Linked DNA regions of Aliamphritea ceti. The protein of the gene in region 1 binds, or shares a complex with, the protein of each later gene. Links are inferred from orthologs where the notes say so. Each region holds a gene or a part of one and is shown on either strand. Other genes may lie near its edges.

What was found. Proteins that work in one complex are often made in the same cells at the same time.
Region 2: the proteins of uvrA (region 1) and mfd are in contact, whole or in part, in a crystal structure (PDB 4DFC), measured with the Escherichia coli proteins. The link is inferred for Aliamphritea ceti from one-to-one orthologs.

The regions. Positions count from the first base shown.
Region 1 is NZ_AP025282.1:538,633-542,122, reverse strand. What follows is about bases 107-3,475. They hold uvrA (excinuclease ABC subunit UvrA), read left to right. Parts: upstream 107-452; coding sequence 453-3,275; downstream 3,276-3,475. Other genes in these bases: OCU49_RS02350 (phosphate/phosphite/phosphonate ABC transporter substrate-binding protein), read right to left, coding at 3,293-3,475; ssb (single-stranded DNA-binding protein), read right to left, coding at 107-228. Also shown: more of ssb, read right to left, coding at 1-106; more of OCU49_RS02350, read right to left, coding at 3,476-3,490. UniProt on the Escherichia coli protein: The UvrABC repair system catalyzes the recognition and processing of DNA lesions. UvrA is an ATPase and a DNA-binding protein. A damage recognition complex composed of 2 UvrA and 2 UvrB subunits scans DNA for abnormalities.
Region 2 is NZ_AP025282.1:1,979,023-1,983,108, reverse strand. What follows is about bases 1-3,965. They hold mfd (transcription-repair coupling factor), read left to right. Parts: upstream 1-318; coding sequence 319-3,765; downstream 3,766-3,965. Other genes in these bases: OCU49_RS09075 (CsiV family protein), read left to right, coding at 3,762-3,965; OCU49_RS09085 (glyceraldehyde-3-phosphate dehydrogenase), read right to left, coding at 1-20. Outside these bases: more of OCU49_RS09075, read left to right, coding at 3,966-4,086. UniProt on the Escherichia coli protein: Couples transcription and DNA repair by recognizing RNA polymerase (RNAP) stalled at DNA lesions. Mediates ATP-dependent release of RNAP and its truncated transcript from the DNA, and recruitment of nucleotide excision repair machinery to the damaged site.

The DNA of each region.
Region 1 (3,490 bases):
CTTAGAACCTTTGCGCAGGTATTCACCGGCGATTTCAGCCAACCGGTTAAAAAACACTACACGGTGCCATTCCGTACGTTCCTGCTGCTGACCAGTTTGCTTGTCTTTCCAGCTTTCTGAAGTCGCTACAGTGATATTAGTTACGGCATTGCCGCTGGGCATATATTTAGTATCCGGATCGTTACCCAGGTTACCAATCAGAATGACTTTGTTAATACCGCGTGCCATTGAATTCTCCACTCCCCTCAGCGTCCTGCGGGGCTATATTGCATCTGTTGATCTTGGTTCGGCCTTAACTTTGGCCGATTCATTTTCCTGGCGCCAAGCATAGCATAATTAGACCTCTGAACATCTACCAAATAATGTTTCAGGACATCTCAGGATTTAGGATGCTTTTCAGGCACGTCTGCCACTATAATCATCTCTTTTTTGCGCACAAGTCGGACACACTGATGGAACAAATCCTGGTTCGCGGGGCCCGTACCCACAATCTTAAGAATGTCGATATCGAAATTCCCCGCGATAAGCTGGTTGTCATTACCGGACTTTCCGGGTCTGGCAAATCATCGCTGGCTTTTGACACCCTCTATGCTGAAGGTCAGCGGCGCTATGTCGAATCGCTGTCTACTTATGCCCGGCAATTCCTGTCCGTCATGGAAAAGCCCGATGTTGATCACATCGAAGGGCTGTCACCAGCGATTTCCATTGAACAGAAGTCTACGTCGCATAACCCCCGTTCAACGGTCGGTACCATCACCGAAATTTATGACTATTTGCGACTACTGTTTGCCCGTGCCGGTGAACCACGTTGTCCGGATCACGATTTACCCCTGGCAGCTCAGACCGTAAGTCAGATGGTCGATCAGGTGTTAGCACTGCCGGAAGGCAGCAAGCTTATGCTTCTGGCGCCTATCGTTCAGGGCCGTAAAGGTGAGCACTTACATACCATCAGCGAGCTGAAAACACAGGGTTTTGTCCGCGCTCGTATTAATGGCATTGTGATTGACATCGATAGCGCTCCTGAACTGGATAAAAACAAAAAGCACGACATTGAAGCAGTCGTTGACCGTTTCAAAGTACGCCCGGATATGCAGGCGCGTCTTGCTGAATCTTTCGAAACTGCATTAAATCTCACCGATGGAATTGCCACTGTCTGTTATATGGACGGTGACGGCGAAGACATGGTGTTCTCTGCACGTTTTGCCTGTCCAAAATGTGGACACAGCATTCAAGAACTTGAGCCCCGAATGTTCTCGTTCAACAACCCACATGGCGCATGCTCTGCCTGCGACGGTCTGGGTGTTAAGCAATTCTTCGATCCGAAAAAAGTTGTCAGTGATCCAAGCCTGACACTTTCCGAAGGCGCAATCCGTGGTTGGGACCGACGTGCTCTGTATTACTTCCAGCAACTTAAAGCTGTTGCGGCCCACTACGAATTTGATATCAACACCCCGTTTGGCGAGCTCAGTGCTAAACAGCAAAAAGTCATTTTACAGGGTAGCGGCAAAGACAATATCGCCTTCAAGTATCTGAATGACCGTGGTGATTCCATTAGCAAGTCACACCCATTTGAAGGGGTGCTTAACAACCTGGAACGCCGCTACCGGGAAACCGAATCAGAAATGGTCCGTGAAGACCTTTCCAAATACATCAATATGCAATCTTGTCCGTCCTGTGATGGCAGCCGCTTACGCCGTGATGCCCGTCACGTATTCATTGCCACCGAAACCCTCCCACAAATTGTTGAGATGGCCATTGGCGATTGTTATGACTATTTCGAAACGCTGAAAATGGACGGCAAACGGGGCGAAATTGCTGACAAAATTGTCAAAGAAATTCGCCTGCGACTGGCTTTCCTGGTAAATGTCGGCCTGGATTACCTGTCACTGGAACGCAGTGCTGAAACACTTTCCGGCGGTGAAGCTCAGCGTATCCGACTGGCAAGCCAGATTGGTGCCGGTTTAGTTGGCGTAATGTACATACTTGATGAACCTTCAATCGGATTACATCAGCGCGACAATGATCGTCTGCTAAAAACACTGATCCATCTGCGGGATTTAGGTAACACCGTTATCGTTGTTGAACACGATGAAGACGCCATTCGACTGGCAGATCACGTCATTGATGTAGGTCCCGGAGCCGGCGTACACGGTGGTGAGATTATCGCCCAGGGCACACCACAGCAAGTCATGGATAATAAAAACTCGATTACCGGTGACTATATTTCAGGTCGCCGTAAAATCGAGATTCCTAGCGATCGCAACTCTCCTGACGGCCGTTGGCTGAAGTTGTTGGGCGCAACAGGCAATAACCTTAACGAAGTGAATCTGGAAATTCCTCTGGGCTTGCTGACCTGTGTTACCGGCGTTTCCGGTTCCGGTAAATCTACCCTGATTAACGGCACCTTATATCCACTGGCCGCCACAGAACTAAATAAGGCAACAACGCTGGATGCAGCGCCGCATCATGAGATTGACGGCCTAAAGCAGATGGATAAGGTCATCGATATCGACCAAAGCCCGATTGGCCGCACACCTCGCTCTAACCCAGCCACTTACACCGGCATTTTCACACCTATTCGGGAATTATTTGCTGGCACGCAGGAAGCACGCGCCCGTGGTTACAAGCCGGGGCGCTTTAGCTTCAACGTCAAAGGTGGCCGCTGTGAAGCCTGTCAGGGTGATGGGGTTATCAAAGTAGAAATGCACTTCCTGCCAGATGTTTATGTACCTTGTGATGTCTGTAAAGGTAAGCGTTATAACCGCGAAACTCTGGAAGTAAAATATAAAGGCAAGAGCATTGATGAAGTGCTGCAGATGACGGTTGAAGACGGCCGCGAATTCTTCGACGCTATTCCTGCTCTGTCACGTCGTTTACAAACCCTGATCGACGTTGGTCTCAGCTATATCCGCCTCGGCCAGGCAGCGACTACGCTTTCTGGTGGTGAAGCACAACGGGTTAAGTTGGCTAAAGAGCTAAGTAAACGGGATACAGGCAAAACACTCTATATCCTTGATGAGCCGACCACAGGTCTGCACTTCTATGATATTCAGCAATTGCTCAATGTACTCTACCGGTTACGTGATCACGGCAACACTATCGTGGTTATCGAACACAATCTTGATGTTATAAAAACAGCAGACTGGATTGTTGATTTAGGCCCCGAGGGTGGCACCAAAGGCGGTCATATCATTGCTACAGGTACTCCGGAAGATGTAGCTAATACGGAACATTCCTATACAGGCCAGTTCCTCAAACCATTGCTGGAGCGCTAAGTTCAGCAGCATTAAGTTTAAGCAATATTATGTTTCTGTTTCGCCCTGGTCAGCCGGGGCGACAGAAACAGATATTCTTCTGCTTTTCGCGGCATCAGTCCCTCCAACAATAAATCGTCCTTAAGTGCATCATCCAGCGACGCTAAACCTCGTATAAGACTCTCACTGATGCATGCAGAATATACTCCCAACCCTGTAATCATCGGTAGACAAGG
Region 2 (4,086 bases), 1.4 Mb from region 1 along the record:
AACACTTGTTCTTGGCTCACGGCTTGCTCCAAAAATAGGCAATATAGAAAGTAGTCAAAATAGCAGTAAAGTTTGCTGGCCGGGATTATCCTCTAATCTCCCTCCCCGGGCAAATATGATTCGGGAATTTTTATAGTCAAAAGGTAGACTTGTCATAATTTAACTATGCTGACGAGAAAATAAGCCGAATCTTCTTCGCCCGGTTTTGTAGTAAATATACAAACCTTTTTAACTGCACTGACAACAACATATGTACATTTAGGAAATCCACCGTAACATAAGCAGCCTTTTATTATATTCAACAGGAAATAAGCACACGTGTTTGCAGCAGAATACCAGCTACCGGTAAAAGACGGCGATATCCGTCGCATAGGCTCACTCCACGGCAGTGCCCGCGGATTACTCATTGCTGATATTGCCGCCAAACATGACGGCCTGCTCCTGTGCATTACGAATGACACCGACACAGCTACACGCCTTGAAAGCGAAATAAGCTTCTTCAGCGCTGAACAGACACCTGCTCCATTACTGTTTGCTGACTGGGAAACACTGCCTTACGACAGTTTTTCGCCTCACCAGGACATTATTTCCCAACGAATAAGTACACTTTACAGCCTGCCACAGCTTACAAGCGGCGTACTGATCGTACCTCTCAGCACTTTAATGCACCGGATTGCACCAGCACGTTTTTTAACCGGTAACGCATTAATGCTCGACACCGGCCAGATTCTCGATGTCGACAAAATGCGCCACCAGCTCGCCGACGCCGGATACCGGCAGAGCGATAACGTGTACGAACACGGCGAGTTTACAATTCGCGGCTCAATCATTGATATTTTTCCGATGGGCAGCCAGCTTCCCTATCGTATTGACCTTTTTGATGACGAAATAGACACCCTGAGAACCTTTGATCCCGAGTCTCAGAGATCTCTGGATAAAGTAGACAGCATCCGTTTACTGCCCGCGAAAGAATTCCCGTTCGATGCCGATGCAATCCGTACTTTCAAACAGCACTGGCGTGAAACCTTTGATGTTGACTATAAACGCTGCCCAACCTATCAGGATGTCAGCGCAGGCATTACCCCTCCAGGTATCGAATATTATCATCCGCTATTCTTCGGCGAGAGCGCCACGTTATTTGACTACCTGCCAGACAACACTTTAGTACTGACTGAACATAATCTGGAACAGCATGCCGAACATTTCTGGCAAGAAGTCACTAACCGCTACGAAGAACGTCGCCACGACATTGAAAAACCAATATTGCCGCCCCAGCAGCTATTTTTAACCAGCCAGGACCTGTTCAGCACCCTCAAACCAGCACGTAGAATTCAACTGCAGGATGATGTGCTTGAAAGCAAGACTGGCCGCTACAACCTGAGCTGCTCTGAGCCTCCAAATCTGACCATCAATGCTCAGTTAAGCCAACCACTTGCTGATCTCAAAGCATTTCTGAAAACCACTGAAGAGCGCATACTTTTCTGCGCCGAATCAGCCGGGCGCCGCGAAGCCCTGCTAGAACTGTTTGCCCGCATTGAGCTGAAACCAGACGTTACTGACAACCTCGAAACGTTCGTAAACAGCGACACGCCCGTCTGCATTACTATTTACCCGCTGGAACAAGGTTTAGTACTGCCCGGCAAAATACAGCTTATCAGTGAAAACCAGCTATTCGGACAACAGGTATTTCAGCGCCGGCGCCGTAGCCGTGATCAGGAACAGTCTGATCAGGTCATTCGAAACCTGACAGAGCTGAACATTGGCTCACCCGTCGTCCATATAGATCACGGCGTTGGTCGCTATCAGGGATTAATTACACTAGACCTTGACGCACAGACTTCAGAATTCCTGATGCTGGAGTACGCCAATGAATCTAAACTCTATGTGCCGGTCGCATCCCTGCACCTGATTAGCCGTTACAGCGGCGCCGGCGATGACCTCGCCCCTCTTCACCGCTTAGGCACAGAACAATGGAGCAAAGCACGACGCAAAGCCGCTGAAAAGGTCCGTGATACCGCTGCAGAATTGCTCGACATATATGCCCGCCGGGCAGCCCGAAAAGGCTTTAAGTTCAGCTCACCTGATGAGCATTACGCCAGCTTCAGTGCAGCATTTCCGTTTGAAGAGACCGTTGACCAGGCCAATGCCATTCAATCTGTCGTAAAAGACATGACAGCCAAACAACCAATGGACCGCTTAGTATGTGGTGATGTCGGCTTCGGCAAGACCGAGGTTGCTATGCGCGCTGCATTTATGGCCGTACAAAGCAGTAAGCAGGTAGCAGTACTGGTACCGACAACGCTCCTTGCCCAGCAACACTTTGAAAATTTCAAAGACCGCTTTGCAGACTGGCCAGTCAACGTTGAACTGATTTCACGCTTCAGAAGCGGCAAACAAACTAACGCTGTTTTAGAAAACATGGCCGAAGGCAAAATAGACATAGTCATAGGTACACACAAGCTGATACAAAATGACATTAAATTTGCCGATTTAGGCCTGGTCATCATCGACGAAGAACACCGTTTCGGCGTACAACAGAAAGAGCGACTCAAGTCCCTGCGCTCAGAGATAGACATACTTACACTCACTGCCACTCCAATTCCACGCACACTGAATATGGCGATGTCTGGCATCCGCGATCTGTCGATTATTGCTACTCCACCGGCGAAGCGCTTATCTGTCAAAACATTCGTACGCCAATCTGACACTCCTCTGAAAAAAGAAGCCATCCTACGGGAACTGATGCGTGGCGGGCAGGTGTATTATCTGCACAACGAAGTCAAAACTATTGAGCAAACCGCTGAAGAAATTCGCGCACTGATTCCCGAAGCACGGGTCGGTGTTGGCCACGGCCAAATGCGTGAACGTGAACTGGAACAGGTCATGACCGACTTCTACCATAAGCGTTTCAACGTATTGGTCTGTACAACCATCATAGAAACCGGCATCGACGTACCGAACGCCAATACCATCATCATTGACCGGGCTGACAAGTTCGGGCTGGCGCAACTTCATCAACTACGCGGACGCGTGGGTCGTTCTCATCACCAGGCATATGCTTACATGATGACTCCGCACCCTAAAGCAATGAGCAGCGATGCACATAAGCGACTGGAAGCAATTGAGTCTGCTCATGATCTTGGTGCCGGTTTCACACTCGCAACCCATGATATGGAAATAAGGGGAGCAGGTGAATTACTTGGCGAAGGCCAGAGCGGTCAGATTCAAAGCATTGGCTTCTCACTGTATATGGAAATGCTCGAACAGGCCGTAGAGTCAATTAAAGAAGGTAAAACACCTAATCTCGAACAGCCTCTTAAGCAAGGCGTGGAAATCAATCTGCGCCTGCCAGCACTGATCCCGGATGACTATCTCCCCGATGTACATACACGTTTAATTATGTATAAACGGATCGCTAACGGTCGCAGTGAAACTGAACTGAAAGAACTCCAGATCGAAATGATCGACCGCTTCGGTATTCTGCCAGAACAAACTAAAAACCTGTTCCGGCAAACCCTGCTTAAACTTAGAGCCGATGCTTTAGGTATTGTAAAAATTGATGCAGGCAGCGAAACTGGACGCGTTGAATTTGCGGCGGATACTCAGGTAGACCCTTTCATTTTGGTTACTATGGTGCAGAAACAACCACATATGTACCGACTTGAAGGTGCCAGTCAGCTGAAGTTCACCTCCAACATGGATAAAATAGAACAACGCTTTAACTATATAGAACAATTGCTTACACAACTGGCCAAACAATCATGACAAGTAACGCTTTACGCCACATATTTCTTATTCTGAGCCTGACGCTATCATTCAGCGTCACTCAGACCTGGGCCGCCACCTCCAACTACAAAGTTGAAGTCATGGTATTCAGCTACCAGGGTAATGACACCCTGGATGATGAATCCTGGCCTGAAATCAACAGCATCCCTGAAGTATCAAATGCCCGCAGTCTTGGTTACAGAGAAAACGGCAGCGGCTATTTCACCAGACTTGGCCGCAACTCACTCAGCATGGCACGCCGTCAGGCTGCCCTCAGAAACAGCCCTGACTATCAGGTACTCTTTCACGAAGCCTGGATAC